3 regions of the Gelidimonas denitrificans genome follow, and region 1 is predicted to be linked to each of the others. Evidence: predicted binding sites of a transcription regulator. Region 1 holds the regulator's gene; each other region holds the start of a gene.
The links. The regulator sigma-54, encoded in region 1, starts transcription at its own class of promoters, with help from an activator protein. The targets are predictions, from matches to a motif close to TGGCANGNAANCTGCTTT.

Region 1 (5,914 bases):
TCATTACCGCGCTGTTTGAAGCCTTCATGGAAGAGCCGAACCTGCTGCCGCCGGACCATCGCCTGCCTGCCGGGCAGAACGACTTGCAGGCGCAGGCGCGCAAAATTGCCGACTATATTGCCGGCATGACCGACCGTTATGCGACGCGCGAACATCGGCGTTTATTCATGGTGGAAGAACTCTGATAATTGGAGCATTAAAAAATACGCCTCCAGGTATTTTTTAATTCCGCATATATAATATGCGGAAAATGCATTGTTTTTAACTATACTCCCTGTTTTTAAATGGTTATGCGAGGCTTCGCAGCGGATGCGCATGCGGCGGCCAGACCGGCGCGAAGAAGCCGGCGATCATGTCCGGCGTTACCTCCGCCAGCGTGGCCGGATTCCACTGCGGCGCGTTGTCCTTGTCCACCACCAGCGCCCGCACCCCTTCGATGACTTCGCCCTGCTCGAAGCAATGACGCACCATGGTGCGCTCCATGCGCAGGCAATCGGCCACGCTCAGTGCGGCGCTGCGCCGGAGCTGCTCCAGCGTCACGCACATCATCAGCGGCGAGCGTTTTTGCATGAGGGCCAGGGTCTGTTGCGCGAACGGCGCATCGTCCTGCGCCAACGATTTGATGATGGCCGGCACTGTATCCTGTGCGAAATGGCGATCGATTGCGGCCCGATGGACCGCCAGCAGGCTGGCCTCGGGCGCAATGCCGTGGTTGAAGCCGGCTGCGAAGTCGCATATGGCCGTTCGCACATCGATATCGTCGCCCGACTGGAGCATGTCTGTTAGCCGCACCAATTGCGCCGACGGCAGGAAGAAATCGGCCAGGCCGGCGTACAAAGCGTCTGCGGCTGTGATGATGTCGCCGGTAACGCCCAGATAGGTGCCGAGTTGCCCCGGACACCGCGACAGAAAATAGCCGCTGCCAACATCCGGGAACAGGCCGATATTGACTTCCGGCATCGCCATCTTGGTGCGTTCGGTCACGATGCGCAGCCGGCTGGCGGGGCCGGCTTGCGCCACGCCCATGCCGCCGCCCATCACCACGCCATCCATCAGCGCGATATACGGTTTCGGATAGTGATGGATCAGGTGGTTGAGCGCATATTCTTCGGTGAAAAAATCTTCCAGCAAGGCGCTGCCGCCACGCGGCGTCGCGATGCCTATATCGTAAAAGAATCGAATATCGCCGCCCGCGCAGAAAGCTTTTTCGCTGCTGCTGCGGATCAACACCGCGTGGATGCCGGTGTCGGCGCGCCACGCCAGCAGCACTTCAGTAATAGTTCGGATCATCTCCAGCGACAAGGAATTGAGCGCCTTGGGACGATTCAGAGTGATGCAGCCGATCTGGTTTTCGGTCGAAATGTGAACGTGTTCTGTCATGGTGAAGGTGCGCCTTGGCTGGAATGGTGAATTTACGTAAGTTTTATCTACTGATGTCACTCAAAAATTCGGAATTCTTTTCAAGTGTTGCAAGCACTGCGCGTATCTGGCATCAGTTTTAATCAGGTGTCAAAAAGGGCGCATCTTGCGCCCTTGATTGTTGCGAGTCGAATTGTTCGACTCTGCGTATCTCCTCTCAGGAAACCGCGGATTCTTCCGGCAGCTCGGGTTCTCCGTCCAGGTGCTTGATGGCATCGTGTGGGCGGTCTTGTACCTTGCCTTTGTGCTTGATGATCTGGCGGTCGAGCTTGTCGATCATCGTATCAATGGCTGCGTACAGGTTTTGGTCCGCGCTTTCAGCGTGTAACGTTTTCCCGCTGAGATTCAGGTTGATTTCAGCGCGCTGCCGTTTTTCTTTTTCAGGGAGCTTGTCAACGCTCAGAATGAGCGCGATATCAATGACATGATCGAAGTGGCGCGTAATGCGCTCGACTTTGGATTGTACATATTCGCGAATGGCGGGGGTTACTTCGAGGTGATGTCCACTGATGGTGAGATTCATAAAGCACTCCTATGGAAATTGTCACTGCCTGCCTCGGGCCTGGTGGGCCGGCCAGAGCCAAAATGCAGCAACAGCAACTGCATTGCAAGGACTTCAGACGACTGGACTACAAAGACTTTCGCAAATTGACAGGTGGGATTTTGAGCGCTTCGCGGTATTTTGCGACGGTACGGCGAGCGATGACCATACCTTGCTCGCCCAGCATGTCGGCGATTTTACTGTCGGAAAGTGGTGTTTTCTGGTGTTCAGCTCCTATCAGTTGTTTGATGAGTGCGCGGATTGCGGTGGAGGAAGCTTCTCCTCCGGTTTCGGTGGCGACATGGCTGCCGAAGAAGTATTTCAACTCAAACATACCATGCGGTGTGAGCATGTATTTTTGGGTGGTGACGCGGGAGATTGTGCTCTCGTGCAGGTTTAGTGTATCAGCAATTTCACGCAAGACAAGAGGCCGCATGGCGACTGCGCCGTGGCTGAAAAAATTCCGTTGCCGCTCGACTATCGCTTGTGCAACCCGCAAAATCGTATCGAAACGCTGCCGCATATTTTTGATCAGCCACTTCGCTTCCTGCAGCTGCGACGTCATCGAGCCGCTTCCCTTGTCTTGCTTGAGGATGTTGGCATACAGCGCATTGACCCGCAGGCGCGGCATGACTTCATGGTTCAAACTGACTTGCCAGCCATTTTTGCCGGGCCTGACTATGACGTCGGGTACCACATAGTCGGCACTGCCGCTGCCGAAAATGGCGCCCGGATGCGGGTTGCATTGCCGGATTAGCGTCTGTGCTTCGCGTAAATCTTCATCGTCGCAATCGAGCAGTTTTCTGAGTTTGTTAAAGTCGCGTTGCGCAAATAATGCCAGGTGCTGTTCGACGATGGCCAGCGCCAGACGGCGCGTAACGAACGGCGCTTTAGGCAAGTGGCGGATCTGCAGCGCCAGACATTCCGACGGGCTGCGCGCGCCAACTCCGGCCGGGTCGAAGCTTTGCAGCAGGGCCAGCGCGAACGTCAGATCTTCCGGTTCGATACCGAGTTCGGGCGGCAAGCGAGCATGGATGGCGTCAAGAGACTCTTCCAGGTAGCCATTGTCATCGAGCGCATCGATCAGCAATTCCAGCAACGCGCGGTCGCGCTGTTGCTGCAAGCTTAAATGGGCTTGCTCCAGCAGGTGCTCGCGCAGAGTGCATTCGTGCGCGCCGAGCTGGGCCCGGCCGTCGTCGTCTTCCGGCGCTTTGCTGGTGCGCGCCACATCGTCAAAACTCCAGTCCGATGCGGCCGTCTGTGCATCGGGCGTATCCAATCCGGCATCTGCTTCGGCGGCGCTGCCGCCTTGCGTACCGGCTGGATCGGTTTCAGTTGAGGCTGTGGTGGCAGGGCTGGTGCTGATTACGCCATCGGCCAGCAAACGCACCGAATGGTCGAGCGGATCGTCCAGCCGTTCCAGCAGCGGGTTGTCGCACAGAATCTGTTCTAGTTCCTGATGCAGCTCCAGCGTCGACAGTTGCAGCAGGCGAATCGATTGCTGCAACTGCGGCGTCAGCGCAAGATGCTGCGAAGTGCGCAGCTGGAGTGATTGCTTCATACCGAAAGGACTTGTCGCATCAGGTGGTTTATCTTCACATGCGGAAATGTTCGCCCAGGTACACCCGCCGCACCGAGGCATCTTCAATGATGTCGTCGGGCTGACCGCTGGCCAGCACGGCACCCTGGTTGATGATATAGGCACGATCGCAGATGCCGAGGGTTTCGCGCACATTGTGGTCGGTGATCAGCACGCCGATGCCGCGCTCCTTGAGGAAACGCACGATGCGCTGAATCTCGATGACGGCAATCGGGTCGATCCCGGCAAACGGTTCATCGAGCAGGATGAAGCGCGGGTTGGTGCCCAGCGCCCGGGCGATCTCGACCCGCCGGCGTTCGCCGCCGGAAAGCGACAGCGCCTGATTTTCGCGCAATTTTTCAATTTGCAAGTCGGCCAGCAGCTTGTTCAGGCGTTCTTCAATGGCAGCTTTCGAGAGCGCTTTACCATTTTCTTTTTGCAATTCCAGTACTGCACGGATATTGTCCTCGACCGTCAGTTTACGAAAAACCGAGGCTTCCTGCGGCAGGTAAGACAGACCGAGTAACGCGCGGCGATGGATCGGCAGGCGCGAAATGTCGACGCCGTCGAGATCGATGGTGCCGGCGTCGGATGGCACCAAACCCACGATCATGTAAAACGATGTCGTCTTGCCGGCCCCGTTGGGGCCTAGCAAGCCGACCACTTCGCCGCTTTTTACTTCCAGCGAGATGTCGCGCACGACCAGCCGTTTGCTGTAACTTTTTTGCAGGCCGCGCACGCTCAGGGTACTGCCTGGGATACTGGATTGGCTCATCTTATTGGCCCTTTACAGTACGCGGCTGGATGGTCACCTTGATGCGCCCGTTGCCCGGCGTGCCGACACCGCTGGCGCTGTTGGTAACGTTGAAGAATTCGCTGCCGCTGTTGTAGGAAATGAATTCGCCTTCGACTTCGTCGATGGTCTTGCTGCCATCGAGCCGCTTGAGCTTTGCGTGCGAAAACAATTTGGCTATTTCTGCCTTGGTATCGTATTCGATCCGTTCTGCCTGTCCTTCCACCCACAGGTTGGGACCGCCATCGCGCTTCTGGCGAAAGGTTGCCACTGCACCCGGTGCGCCGTACAAGGTGGCGAACTGATAGCCGGCCGGGTCTGTCGTGACGACCACCTTGCCTGCTTTCATCAGCAGCGTGCCGCGCGTTAAGACCACGTTGCCGATGAAGGTGTTGATCTGCTTGAGATCATCGTAAGCCATTTGGTTGGCTTCAATGTTGGTCGGCTTGTCTGCATCGGCTTTTTCGGCCAGCGCGCTCGCCGAAAAAATCATCCCGGCCAGCGTCAGGGACATCAGAAAAAACCGTTTCATAACGCTATTCCTATCAAAGAGGGTGGGTTGCCGCAGGCTCGGTGCCTCGGTGCAATAAGCATCAATGCGCCGACGATGCCGGGAGGCTGCCGCGCACATTGCCCGTTACACGCAATTCCCGGGTGGCGTTGTTGGCAAACAGGCCATTGCCCGAGAGCGTGGACTGGCCCAGCAGCACTTTCACCGGCTGGTCCGACTGCATCACATCTTCGTCGGGCAGCAGCAGCAGGTATTCGGTTTCGAGGTGCAGGGCTTGGCTCTGGCCGGAGGCCGGGCGATCGATTCGCACATTCTTGTGCAGATGCATCTTGCTGTTATTGTCTTCGATGATTGCGCTTTCGGCGCGCATCGTCATCGGTGCGCGTGCCTGGCCCGGGTTGATGATGACCGGTTGCGTGATTTGGTAAGAGTCATGCAGTGGCTCGTGGGTGAGCCTGTCGCCGGACATCTTGTAGTGTAGCTGTCCGTTTTTGGCGAGTTGGATGAATTTAAAATTATCGACATAGAAATCAGGCTCGCTGCGGGCAATATTCGGTGCGTTATCGATACTGCTTTTGCGCATCACTTCCAGCACCCAGAAACTGCCCAGCGTCATGACTATACCCAGCGCAATGATTACGATCAGGCGCAGGCGGTAGGTCGCGCCGGCGGTTTTCATGTCAGGTACGGTGCCAGCGCCGCCTCGTAATTGCCTTGCGCGCGCAGGATGAAGTCGCAAATTTCGCGCGCCGCACCGCGCCCGCCGCCGGCTTGCGTCACGTAATGGACCCGACACTGCACTTCGGGGTGGGCGTTCGGCACGCTGGCGGCAAAACCTACCCGGGTCAGGATCGGCAGATCGATCACATCATCGCCGATAAAGCCGCAGGATTGCATCGGGATTCCGGTTTGCGCCAGCAGTTGCTCGAAGGCGTGCCGCTTGTCATGAATGCCCTGCTGCACATGCACAATGCCCAGATCGGTTGCGCGGCGCGCCACGATGGCCGACTGGCGCGCGCTGATGATGGCGGTGGCTACACCCGATTGCTGCAACAGCTTGATGCCGTGGCC
Region 2 (5,914 bases), 970 kb from region 1:
CCATTCCGGGAAAGTGTTGGTCGAGAAACGCTGATGCACCAGCGCCAGCGCGGAAATGCAGCGCGGATCCTGCAGGTCGCGGTAATACTCGCCAACCTGATCGGCCAGCAGCAGGCCCTTGTAGACAATAGTGCGGGCCGACATCGACGCCACGAAATATTCCTGGCCATGCAGCAGATTGAGGGCCTGAATCGCATGCGAGGCTGATTTGCGAATCACATACAGTTTGCGTTCGAGCGCATCGGTAACCATGATATCGGGGCCGCGTCCAACGAAAATCTGGCGAATGAAAGGTTCTTTCTTGCGCACCGTAGGCGACATCGGCATATCGGCATCGACCGGCACATCGCGCCAGCCCAGCACGATCTGGCCCTCGGCACGCACCGCGCGCCCCAACTCTTGCTCGCAAGCCATGCGCGACGCATGTTCTTTCGGCAGGAACACCATGCCCACGCCGTATTCGCCTGGCGGTGGCAAGGTCACGCCTTGCTGCGCCATCTCTTCGCGATAAAACTGGTCGGGAACCTGAATCAGGATGCCGGCGCCATCGCCCATCAGCTTATCGGCGCCGACTGCGCCCCGATGGTCCAGATTTTTCAGGATCAGCAGACCCTGCTCGATCACGGAATGCGATTTGACGCCTTTGATATGGGCAATAAAACCGACGCCGCAGGCGTCATGTTCTCTGGTTGGATCGTACATACCTTGTGCGCGCATAACCGTTCTCCACTGCTTGATGAGTTTGAAAGCGAAGAATAGTGCAGCGCAAAAGAAAACTCAATAACAATAATTAGGGTCAGTGTAAAATTAAGTATGAATAATTTTTAAAATAGATTTAAATAGGGACGGAGTGAATAAAGGTCGCCTGTTAGTGCGGTATCTGTTTTTCTTGCGTGCTATCCGCCTTGATCAATCCAGCTTGACGCGCGAGGCCTCGGATTTTTTCCGTGGCCGCCCTCTTTGGGCTGGCGCCACACGGCGATTCACTTGCTGCGCCAGCGACTGCTGGAACGCTGCGTCGCCCAGTACCCAGCCCTTTAATAGCGATGCATTCAGCAATGCGACCTGCTTCGGCGGCAAGGCCTGTTCCAACAATGCCTTATATTCCGCCTCGCGCTCGAAAGGCGTATTGCCCAGCGACCAATACAGCGGGTGATCGGTCACCAGCGGATCGACTCTGGCTCCGACATGGTGCGCATAACTCGACCACGGATATTGCGCCGCCGTCGCCACCAAGCCGGAGCGCACCGGATTGGTTTCGAGATAGCGATAACAGGTCAGCAGGTAGCGCGGCGCTTCGATCACCGACGCCTTGAAGCGGCCCTGCCACAGCGTGCCGACATGTCCATGCTTGCGGTTGAAGTACGGCACGTAATGACGCCCCACCCACTGCATCATGCGGCCCAAACCGGCTTCATCAGTGGGCGTGGCTAGCAGATGAAGATGATTTTCCATCAATACGTAGGCATGAATGGCAACCTTGAACTGGCGCGCAGCATCGTGCAGCCAGCCCAGGAAAGCCAGAAAATCGCTGCTGTCGCAAAAAATCGGCTGCCGGTTATGGCCTTGCTGAAGAATGTGGTGCGGCTGCTGGGGAATTACGAGTCGGGGAAGTCGGGCCATAGTGCGCAGTGGTGTGAAGGTATATGAAGATGTGCGTCAAGCATCCCATTTTAATAAGAACGCGACTCGGGCCCTATTTAAATTTGGAATCGCCGCGTTTCAATCACATCCACGCATTTTTGTTTTCAAAGTGCGATATTGGAACAGTAATTCTTGCTGTGTTCATAAAATGACCACTTTCAGCAAAATCCTGTGCGGCAATTCGATCAAGCATCCTGATCAGCGCCTACACCCAAGTGATGCGCCATTCCTGGATTTTTCGCAATAAAAGCCAAGCTGGCATGGCTATTGCCACTAGAGGTTTATGCAGCGCGGACTGGTGGCAAAGACCCATCATCAGAACCATCACAATCCTGCCTGGCTTTCGCGTTTTGCAAAAGCCTCACCTATTAGGAGTACTTGCTATGACTACATCCACCTTCTTTATGCCCTGCGTTAACATGATTGGCGCTGGCTGCCTGAAAGACGCCGCCGGCACCATCAAATCGTATGGTTTCAAGCAGGCGCTGATCGTGACCGATACCGTGTTGCATAAAATTGGCGTGGTCGCTCAGGTGCAGGCTTTGCTGACTGAGGCGGGCGTGAAAAGCGTGGTCTACGACGGCACCAAGCCGAACCCCACCACCATCAACGTGGCCGAAGGTCTGGTGATTCTGAAAGAATTCCGGTGCGACTGCATCATCTCCCTGGGCGGCGGTTCTCCGCACGACTGCGCCAAGGGCATCGCTCTGGTGGCCACCAACGGCGGCGAAATCAAGGATTACGAGGGCGTCGATCGCTCCCCTAAACCACAGCTGCCTTTGATTTCCATTAATACCACTGCAGGGACCGCTGCGGAAATAACCCGTTTCTGCATCATTACCGATGTGGAAAGCCATATCAAAATGGCTATCGTCGATAAGCACGTTACCCCGATCCTGTCGGTCAACGATCCGGAGTTGATGGCGGGCATGCCAAAAGGTCTGACTGCGGCAACCGGCATGGATGCGCTGACGCACGCGGTGGAAGCGTATGTCTCAAGCGCCGCCACCCCGGTTACGGACGCCTGCGCGCTGAAAGCAGTCACCATCATCAGCCAGTCTTTGCGGCAGGCGGTGGCGAACGGCGACGATATGGCGGCGCGTACCGCGATGGCTTACGCGCAGTTTTTGGCCGGGATGGCGTTCAACAATGCCTCGCTGGGTTACGTCCACGCGATGGCGCATCAGTTGGGCGGCATGTACGACTTGCCGCACGGCGTCTGCAACGCAGTGCTGCTGCCGCACGTGCAGAGCTTCAATGCGACGGTTTGCGCCGGCCGCCTGAAAGATGTCGCCGCGGCTATGGGCGTTGAGGTGAAAGACATGAATGATCAGCAAGGCGCGGATGCCTGTATCGCCGCCATCCGCACACTGTCAAAGGATGTGAAGATTCCAGCGGGCCTGACCGATCTGAACGTGAAGGAAGAAGATCTGGCATTGCTGTCCACCAACGCGCTGAAAGATGCCTGCGGATTCACCAACCCGATCCAGGCCAGCCACGAGCAGATCGTCGCCATTTTTAAAGCGGCGATGTAATTCTGTTCAACAAGACCGTCGTGCCAGCGGCGGTCTCGATGCAATATTGGTTAAACATGATACAAATGCACCAGCAGTGCAGGCCTGCACTGCTGGTGCATTTTCAGAGACAACCAATACCTTATGAACACTTACGTAATCGGCGACCTGCAAGGTTGCCAGCGCCCGCTGCTGCAATTGATGGCGCGCATTGATGCGACGTCACCGGCTTCGCGCATTTTATTTGCCGGCGATCTAGTCAATCGCGGGCCGGACTCGCTCGCCACTTTACGCACGGTAATCGGCCTCGGTGACCGTGCCAGGACGGTATTGGGCAATCACGACCTGCACTTGCTGGCCGCGTCGCAAGGCATCCGCCCGACGCATCGCTCCGACACGCTGGATGACATCCTGCAGGCGCCGGACTGCGATGCGCTGCTCGACTGGGTGCGCCGGCAACCGCTGGCGATCCTGCAGGACGGCCATGTGCTGGTCCATGCGGGCGTGGCGCCGCAATGGAGCGCCGCCCAAACGCTGGAACTGGCGCAGGAAGTGGAAGCCGCGCTGCGCGGACCGAACTGGGTCGAATTTTTGCGGGCGATGTACGGCAATAAACCGGACCGATGGGACGATGCGCTGACCGGCGCCGACCGTTTGCGCTGCATCGTCAACATTCTGACCCGAATCCGCTTTTGCGCCGCCGACGGCACGATGGACTTCGCCACCAAGGAAGGCGCCGCCAACGCGCTGCCCGGCATGATGCCGTGGTTTGAGGTGCCGAACCGCCGCAGCGAGGATGTGACGATGGTATTTGGCCATTGGTCGACGTTAGGATTGGTACAACGGCCGAACCTGATCGCGCTCGATACCGGTTGCGTCTGGGGTGGGAAGTTGACGGCGGTCTGTCTGGAAGACCGCAGCGTGATTCAGATCGATTGTCCGCAATGCCAAATGCTGGGATGATGCCGGCATTTCAATGACCCATCGTTACGACTGCGGGTGTCCCAGCGCTTGTGCTACCGATGATCTGGTTGCTTGCGCGATGTCGCGCCGGTGTGCGCCGGTGGTTTCAATCATCGGCAGCCGCACCAATTCCGCCTTGATCTGCCCCGCCTTCAGAATAATGGAAATGCTTTGCGCAAAGCTCATGTCGCCGATGAAAGCGACTGCCGGATGCGGCGCGCCGCTGGCATCCAGATAGCGCAGCGCATACGGCTGCACCGGCACGGCCGCTTCAATCGCCGCTTCGAACAGATTGGCATGGAACGGCAACAACAGGCCCTGCTCGGTGGTGGTGCCTTCCGGGAAGAACGCAACGCGCTCGCCGGCGTGGACGGCGGCAACTAGACCTGCATAAATCCGCTTGACTTCACGCCGATTGCCGCGCGCCAGGAATACCGTGCCAGCCTTGCTACTGAGCCAGCCGATCAGCGGCCAGTCGCGCACATCGGCTTTGGCCACGAAGCGGCACGGCTGATAGGTATTGATGACGAAAATATCCAGCCAGGAAACATGATTGGAGACAATCATCGCATTCGGGGCTTGCTGCCCTTCCACCAGATGCAGCACTTCCAGTTGCACGCCGCAAATTGACAATAATTGACCCGACCAGCGCTGGATGCGGCGCTCACGCCCGGCGGCGTCGGTGCGCGGGAAGATCACCGCACAAGTCCACAAGCCCACTATCAAGTGGGCGGAAATCCGCAAATATTGGTATGCGATCATCTTCGGCCAGGCCTTGTGCCAATCAATATACCTTGTGCTGTATTTTTGTATTCCGCAATGTATATATGCAGAAATAGCGGTGTTTCAAGCCATACTCCCGCCATTTTAATTAAACCAATCAGCGCATGAACGCGACATGGCCGGCGACAATCGTGGCCCTGACCTGGCCGAGCATTTCATAACCCAGGAAAGGCGTGTGCTTGCCTTGACTGGCGAGTGCGCTGGCTTCGACCGTCCAGCGTGCATTCGGATCGAACAGGCAGATATCGGCGACGCTGCCGAGGCGCAACTGGCCGCAGTCCAAGGCGCCGATCCGGGCGGCATCGGTAGTGATTTTCGCAATCGCCCGGCTCATCGGTTGCGCTGCCGGCGCGATGCATTCTTCGGCCCATTTCAGCGCCAGCGACAGCAGCAGTTCCAGTCCGGTAGCGCCGGGCGTGGCTTCGCCGAAAGGCAGCAGTTTTTCTTCATCGTCGACCGGCGTGTGGTCGGAGCAGATCGCATCGATGGTGCCGTCCAACAAACATTGGCGAATCGCATCGCGGTCGCGCTGCGAGCGCAACGGCGGCAGCATGCGGGCGTTGGAATCGAAAAAGCCGATATCCATCTCGGTCAGATGAATGTGATGCGCGCCGACGTCGCAGCTGACCGGCAGCCCTTCCTGCTTGGCCGCGCGCACCAGTTCCAGCCCGGCGGCGGACGACATGCGGCACAAATGTACCCGCGCGCCGGTCACCCGCATCAGCTCGAAAATGGTGTGCAAGGCGACGGTTTCGGCGATTACCGGAATTCCGGACAAACCGAGCCGGGCGGCAATCGGGCCGCTATGCGCAATGCCGTCGTGGCCCAGGTGCGCATCCTGCGGGCGCAGCCAGATGCTGTAGCCGAAAGTTTTTGCATATTGCATCGCCCGAAGCAGCACGTTGGTGTCCAGAATCGGTTGGTCCGCTTGCGAAAAGCCGATGCAGCCGGCTTCGGTCAACTCCGCCATTTCGGTCAACGCCTGCCCCTTCAGGCCGACAGTCAGCGCG
Region 3 (5,914 bases), 1.6 Mb from region 1:
AAGTTGTCCACCACGGCGAGCAACTGGTGCGCGCAATCGGCGCGCTGCACCGGCGCAGCATCCTCCATCGCGACATCAAACCGGCCAATGTGCATCTGGGCGACGATGGCGAATTGCGCGTGCTGGACCTGGGCGTGGCGCAATCCGGATTCGAGGCCGAACAAGGCAATCCAGCGCCGCAAGCCGGCACCCCGTCCTTCCTGGCGCCGGAACAGTTCGACAATGCGCCGCCGTCGCGCCAGACCGATGTGTATGCGGTCGGCGTGACGCTGTATTACTTGCTGACCCGGCATTACCCTTTTGGCGAGATCGAACCGTTCCAGCACCCGCGTTTCGGCGAGCCGGTAGCGCCCTGCCGCTACCGGCCAGACATCCCGTTGTGGCTGGAAAACGTATTGCTGAAGGCGCTGGCCAAAGACACCAGCAGCCGTTTCGAGACTGCGGAAGAGTTTCTGCTGGCGCTGGAACGCGGTGCAACCCGTCCGCTGGCTACCGCCGGCACCCCGCCGCTGGCGACCCGCGACCCGGTTTCCGTCTGGCGCACCCTCGCCATTACCGCCATTATTTTGAATATATTGATGCTGTATTTGATTGTGATTCGCTGAGTTCAGCAACCCGCCTGCTGTTGTTCTACGACTGGGATGATAGGTACACGTGGATTTTCTGTAGGAGCGCACCCGGGCGCGACCGGCTTGCGATTAGCTGCGTATCTTGGCAATTATGCGGTTCTGCGGATATTCGCGCCCGGGTGCGCTCCTACACTAATTTGGCTCATGACCGACTGAAATGACTTGGATGATCTGATTCAAACAGTTCATGCCACCTCTTTCTCCGCCGGATGCACTTGGCGGTGATACAAAAACTCCAGCACCGAAGTCCGGTATTCGCCGTACAAGGCATTCTGCGCCAGGGCGACGCGCTCGCGTGGCCGCGCCAGCCGCACGTTCAGGATTTCGCCGATGGTGGCCGCCGGGCCGTTGGTCATCATCACGATACGGTCCGACAGCAATACCGCCTCGTCGACGTCGTGGGTGACCATCACCACCGTCGAGCGCGTCTGGGCGACGATTTTCAGCAATTCATCCTGCAGATGGGCGCGGGTCAGCGCATCGAGCGCGCCGAACGGCTCATCCAGCAGCAACACTTTCGGCTCCATCGACAGCGCGCGGGCGATGCCGACGCGCTGCTTCATGCCGCCGGAAATCTCGTTGGGACGCTTGTTTTCGGCGTGAGTCAGTCCAACCATTTCCAGCGCAGCCCTGGTGCGTTGCTTGAGTTTGGCTTTAGATTCGGCAGCGCCGAAAACGCGTTCGACTGCCAGATAGACGTTTTCAAAGCACGTCAGCCAGGGCAGCAGCGAGTGGTTCTGGAACACCACGCCGCGCTCCGGCGAAGGGCCGGCGATTTCGCGGTTGGCGCAAATCAGCACGCCGCCGGTGGCCGTCGTCAAACCCGCAAGCAGGTTCAGCAACGTCGATTTGCCGCAACCGGAATGGCCGATCAGGGTCACGAATTCACCCTTCCGGATGCTCAGGTTAATGTCTTGCAATGCGTGAAAATTGCCCTTCCGGGTGTGGAACACCATTTCCGCGTGCTGCACGTCGATGAACTTGCTATCCTGGTTTTCCATGATTTTTCCTTATTTACCTTATAGCGATCAGTTGCCGCCATCTTCAAAAGTGAATGCCTTCGCGACCGCGACCAGCGCCTGTTCCAGAATCAAACCGACCACGCCGATGACGACGATGGCGATGATGATGTGCGCCACGTTCAGGTTGTTCCACTCATCCCAGATCCAGAATCCGATGCCGACGCCGCCGGTCAGCATTTCCGCCGCGACGATAACCAGCCAGGCGGTGCCGATGGCAAGACGCACGCCGGTCAGCATGTGCGGCAACACCGAAGGAAACAGAATCTTGGTCAGAATTTTCCATTCCGACAGATTCAGCACCCGCGCCACGTTCATGTAATCCTGCGGTACGCGCTGCACACCGATGGCGGTGTTGATGATCATCGGCCAGATCGAGCAGATCAAAATCGACCAGATCGCAGCCGGATCAGCCGCTTTGAATACCAACAAGCCGATTGGCAGCCAGGCCAGCGGCGACACCGGTTTCAGCAAGCTGATGATGGGACCGAACATGCGCGACAGGAAAGTGAAACGGCCGATCATGAAGCCCAGCGGAATGCCGATCGCCGCCGCCAGGCCGAAGCCGACCGCCACCCGCTTCAGCGACGCATACACGTTCCAGCCAATGCCCTGATCATTCGGGCTGTTGATGTAGAACGGGTCCGAGAACAGCACCACGGCCTCGTTGAAAGTCGCCAGTGGCGACGGGATGCCGCTGTTCTTGATGGAGATGATTTGCCAGATCAGCACCAGCAAAGCGACGCCGATCATGGGCGGCACGACCGCCAGCAGAAAAGGCCGCAACGACGGTTTCCTGCCGGCCGATTTTGCAACTTTCACAACAACCGGGCTGGCGCTGTTTCGTGCAACCATCGCTTGCTCCGGCGGCGAATTTACCGCCATGGCAGCCGGCGCGTTTGTGGTGGAATCCATTACTGCACTCATGATGACTCCTTAGGCTTTGATCTTGAAAGAAGCGGCGTAGGCTTTCGGGTTCTTGCCATCCCATACGGTGCCGTCCATCAGCTTGCTGGTGCGCATACCCTCTTTCGGCACCGCGACTTTCGCCATTGCGGCGGCATCTTTGTAGATGTCGATCCGGTTCACCGCTTTTGCCACGCCGAGGTAATCCGGTTCGTCCTTCAGCAAGCCCCAGCGCTTGTGCTGCGTCATGAACCACATGCCGTCGGACAGGTAAGGGAAAGTCGCCGCGCCGTCATTGAAGAACTTCATGTGGTTCGGATCGTCCCAGGTCTTGCCGAGGCCGTTCTGGTAGCGCCCGAGAATGCGCTGGTTGATCGCATCGACCGAGGTATTCACATACGATTTGGCGGCGATGGTTTCGGCCATCTTGCTCTTGTTGGCCAAGGACGCGTCGATCCAGCGGCCGGCTTCCAGCACCGCTGCTACCAAAGCGCGGGCGGTGTTCGGATATTTCTTGACGAAATCGCCGCTGGCGCCCAGCACTTTTTCCGGATGGTCTTTCCAGATGTCCTGGGTGGTGGTGGCGGTGATGCCGACGCCATCCATGATCGCCCGATGGTTCCAGGGCTCGCCGACGCAGAAGCCGTCCATATTCCCGACCCGCATGTTGGCGACCATTTGCGGCGGCGGCACCACAATGACGCGCGCATCCTTGAACGGATCGATGCCGCTGGCGGCCAGCCAGTAATACAGCCACATCGCATGGGTGCCGGTCGGAAAAGTCTGGGCAAAAGTATATTCGCGCTTTTCGGTACGCATCAGCTTGGCGAGGCTGGAGCCATCAACCGCGCCCTTGTCGGCGAGTTTTTTCGACAGCGTAATCGCCTGCCCATTGTTGTTGAGCGACATCAGCACCGCCATGTCTTTTTTCGGGCTGCCGATGCCCATCTGCACGCCATACATCAAGCCATACAGCACATGCGCAGCGTCCAGTTCGCCATTGACCAACTTGTCGCGCACGCCGGCCCATGACGCTTCCTTGCTGAGTACGATCTTGATGCCGTACTTCTTGTCGAAGCCGAGCACCGATGCCATCACGACCGAGGCGCAATCCGTCAGAGGAATGAATCCGACCTTGACCTCTTCCTTTTCCGGCTTGTCGGAACCGGCGGCCCAGACTGCGCCTGTGGATAATCCAAACATGCTTGCTCCTGTGGCGAGACTTGCGGTTTTGATCAGGCTGCGGCGTTTGTTATTGACAAGGTCTTGTCCGGTTGCGCTGAGAAGATGATTTTTATCGCTGAACATGGCGGTACTCCCACTATTTGAACAAATAAAAAAAGTGCCTGTCCGTCATGAAATAAATCATGCGGAGAGACACCTTTGTCTTGGCAGAACCGACCGCCGTTGGCCGGTTCCACACAGTCGCCATCGTTAGCGCTTATCTTTCATTCAGCAATTTCCGTGCCAGCTCTTCCACAATGGAATCCGTCCATCCGGATGCAACTCAAGCGTTTTATCGCACCAGTTTTGTGCGATGCACCAACACAAGCCATCTAACCCAGCAAATCAGCAACATCCAGAATGCGCTGCGCGATGTCGGCCACTTTCAGGTTCTTGTCCATCGCCAACCGGCGCAGTTTCTGGTACGCCTCTTCTTCCGACAGCTTGTGACGCGTCATCAGCAAGCCTTTGGCGCGGTCGATGGTCTTGCGCTCGGCCAGTTTGGCTTTGGTGTCGGATAACTCAGTACGCAGTTTTTGGTCGGCATTGAAGCGCGCCATTGCCACATCCAGCACCGGCTTGACGCGCTCCGCTTGCAAGCCGGCCACCACATAGGCCGAGACCCCGGCTTCCATCGCCACCGTCATATGCGATTCGCTGGCATCTTCGGTAAACAACGCAATCGGGCGCGGCGCATCGCGGGTGGCGATCACGATCTGCTCCAGCACATCGCGCGCATCGGACTCGGCATCGATGATGATGATGTCCGGTTGCAGCTGCGCGATCCGCTCCTGCAGGTAGAAATCGCCCGGAATCGCGGCGACGATGTTGTAGCCGGCCTGCAGCAGGCCGATGCGCAGCGCCCGCGAGCGCTCGGAATGGGCGCGCGCGGCGGCGTCATCGGCATCCTCCAGGGACCAGACGGTATTGACGACAACGATGCGAAGCTTGCCTATTTCTGATGTCGTGATGTGCGTCTTCAAAGTAACAATCCATTCATCGTTGCGCCACGGGTATCGGGGTATCGGGCTTAAGGAGCGCCATCTTCTATAATACAAACAAGAAATGCACGCAAAAGATAGTCGCAAGAAATGTATGCAAAAATCACACCACCCCCTACCTGTAGAGAATCCCCATGCTTGTTTTAGGCGTTGAATCCTCCTGTGACGAAACCGGCATCGCGCTGGTGGACACCGAACAAGGCTTGCTGGCGCACGCGCTGCACTCGCAAGTTGCGATGCACGCGGCGTATGGCGGCGTAGTGCCGGAACTGGCATCGCGCGACCATATCCGGCGCGCCGTCCCGCTGTTGCAGCAAACCCTCAAAGACAGCGGCAGAACGCTGGAGCAGATCGACGCCATCGCTTACACCCAGGGTCCGGGCCTGGCCGGCGCGCTGCTGGTGGGCGCATCGTTCGCCTGCGGTCTGGGGCTGGCGCTCGACAAGCCAATGCTCGGCATTCACCATCTGGAAGGCCATTTGCTGTCGCCGTTGCTGGCCAAGAATCCGGCATATTCGCCGCCGGCGTTCCCGTTCGTGGCCTTGCTGGTATCCGGCGGCCACACGCAATTGATGCGGGTCGATGGCGTCGGCCGCTATACCTTACTGGGCGAAACGCTGGACGACGCCGCCGGCGAAGCTTTCGACAAGTCGGCCAAGCTGCTGGGACTCGGTTATCCGGGCGGGCCGGAAATCTCGCGCATGGCTGAATTCGGCGACCCCGGCGTGTATAAATTACCGCGTCCGATGCTGCATTCGAAGGATTTGAATTTCAGCTTCTCTGGCCTGAAAACCGCAGTGCTGACTCTGGTCAAGAACAAGATCACCAATATCTGCGAGCAGGACAAGGCCAACGTGGCGCGCGCTTTTGTCGATGCGATGGTGGAAGTGCTGGTCGCCAAATGCATGGCTGCCCTGCGCGATACCGGCCTGAAACGGCTGGTGATTGCCGGCGGCGTCGGCGCCAATGTGCAATTGCGCGAAGCGCTGAATGCGGCAGCGGCCAAACGGCGCTTCCAGGTGTTTTATCCGGAATTGGAATTTTGCACCGATAACGGCGCGATGATCGCCTTCGCAGCAGCGCTGCGCTTGAAGGAAAATCCGGATGCGGCCAAGCGCGATTACGCGTTCAATGT

Region 2: the regulator sigma-54 is predicted to act here: its motif matches at 1,901-1,918, upstream of yiaY (L-threonine dehydrogenase).
Region 3: the regulator sigma-54 is predicted to act here: its motif matches at 4,007-4,024, upstream of FKCLFG_RS10490 (CmpA/NrtA family ABC transporter substrate-binding protein).

Annotation. Positions count from the first base shown of each region.
Region 1 is NZ_CM146350.1:210,850-216,763, forward strand. It holds gene FKCLFG_RS01040 (deoxyguanosinetriphosphate triphosphohydrolase) at 1-185, shown strand, start outside; gene FKCLFG_RS01045 (enoyl-CoA hydratase/isomerase family protein) at 289-1,380, opposite strand; gene hpf (ribosome hibernation-promoting factor, HPF/YfiA family) at 1,577-1,942, opposite strand; gene FKCLFG_RS01055 (RNA polymerase factor sigma-54) at 2,049-3,521, opposite strand; gene lptB (LPS export ABC transporter ATP-binding protein) at 3,556-4,314, opposite strand; gene lptA (lipopolysaccharide transport periplasmic protein LptA) at 4,316-4,864, opposite strand; gene lptC (LPS export ABC transporter periplasmic protein LptC) at 4,926-5,522, opposite strand; gene FKCLFG_RS01075 (KdsC family phosphatase) at 5,519-5,914, opposite strand, start outside.
Region 2 is NZ_CM146350.1:2,868,186-2,874,099, forward strand. It holds gene FKCLFG_RS13385 (glutamate synthase-related protein) at 1-717, opposite strand, end outside; gene FKCLFG_RS13390 (transposase) at 910-1,623, opposite strand; gene yiaY (L-threonine dehydrogenase) at 2,028-3,179, shown strand; gene FKCLFG_RS13400 (symmetrical bis(5'-nucleosyl)-tetraphosphatase) at 3,303-4,121, shown strand; gene FKCLFG_RS13405 (lysophospholipid acyltransferase family protein) at 4,146-4,883, opposite strand; gene FKCLFG_RS13410 (dihydroorotase) at 5,002-5,914, opposite strand, start outside.
Region 3 is NZ_CM146350.1:2,244,975-2,250,888, forward strand. It holds gene FKCLFG_RS10475 (protein kinase domain-containing protein) at 1-605, shown strand, start outside; gene FKCLFG_RS10480 (ABC transporter ATP-binding protein) at 815-1,630, opposite strand; gene ntrB (nitrate ABC transporter permease) at 1,658-2,575, opposite strand; gene FKCLFG_RS10490 (CmpA/NrtA family ABC transporter substrate-binding protein) at 2,585-3,862, opposite strand; gene FKCLFG_RS10495 (ANTAR domain-containing response regulator) at 4,111-4,734, opposite strand; gene tsaD (tRNA (adenosine(37)-N6)-threonylcarbamoyltransferase complex transferase subunit TsaD) at 4,914-5,914, shown strand, end outside.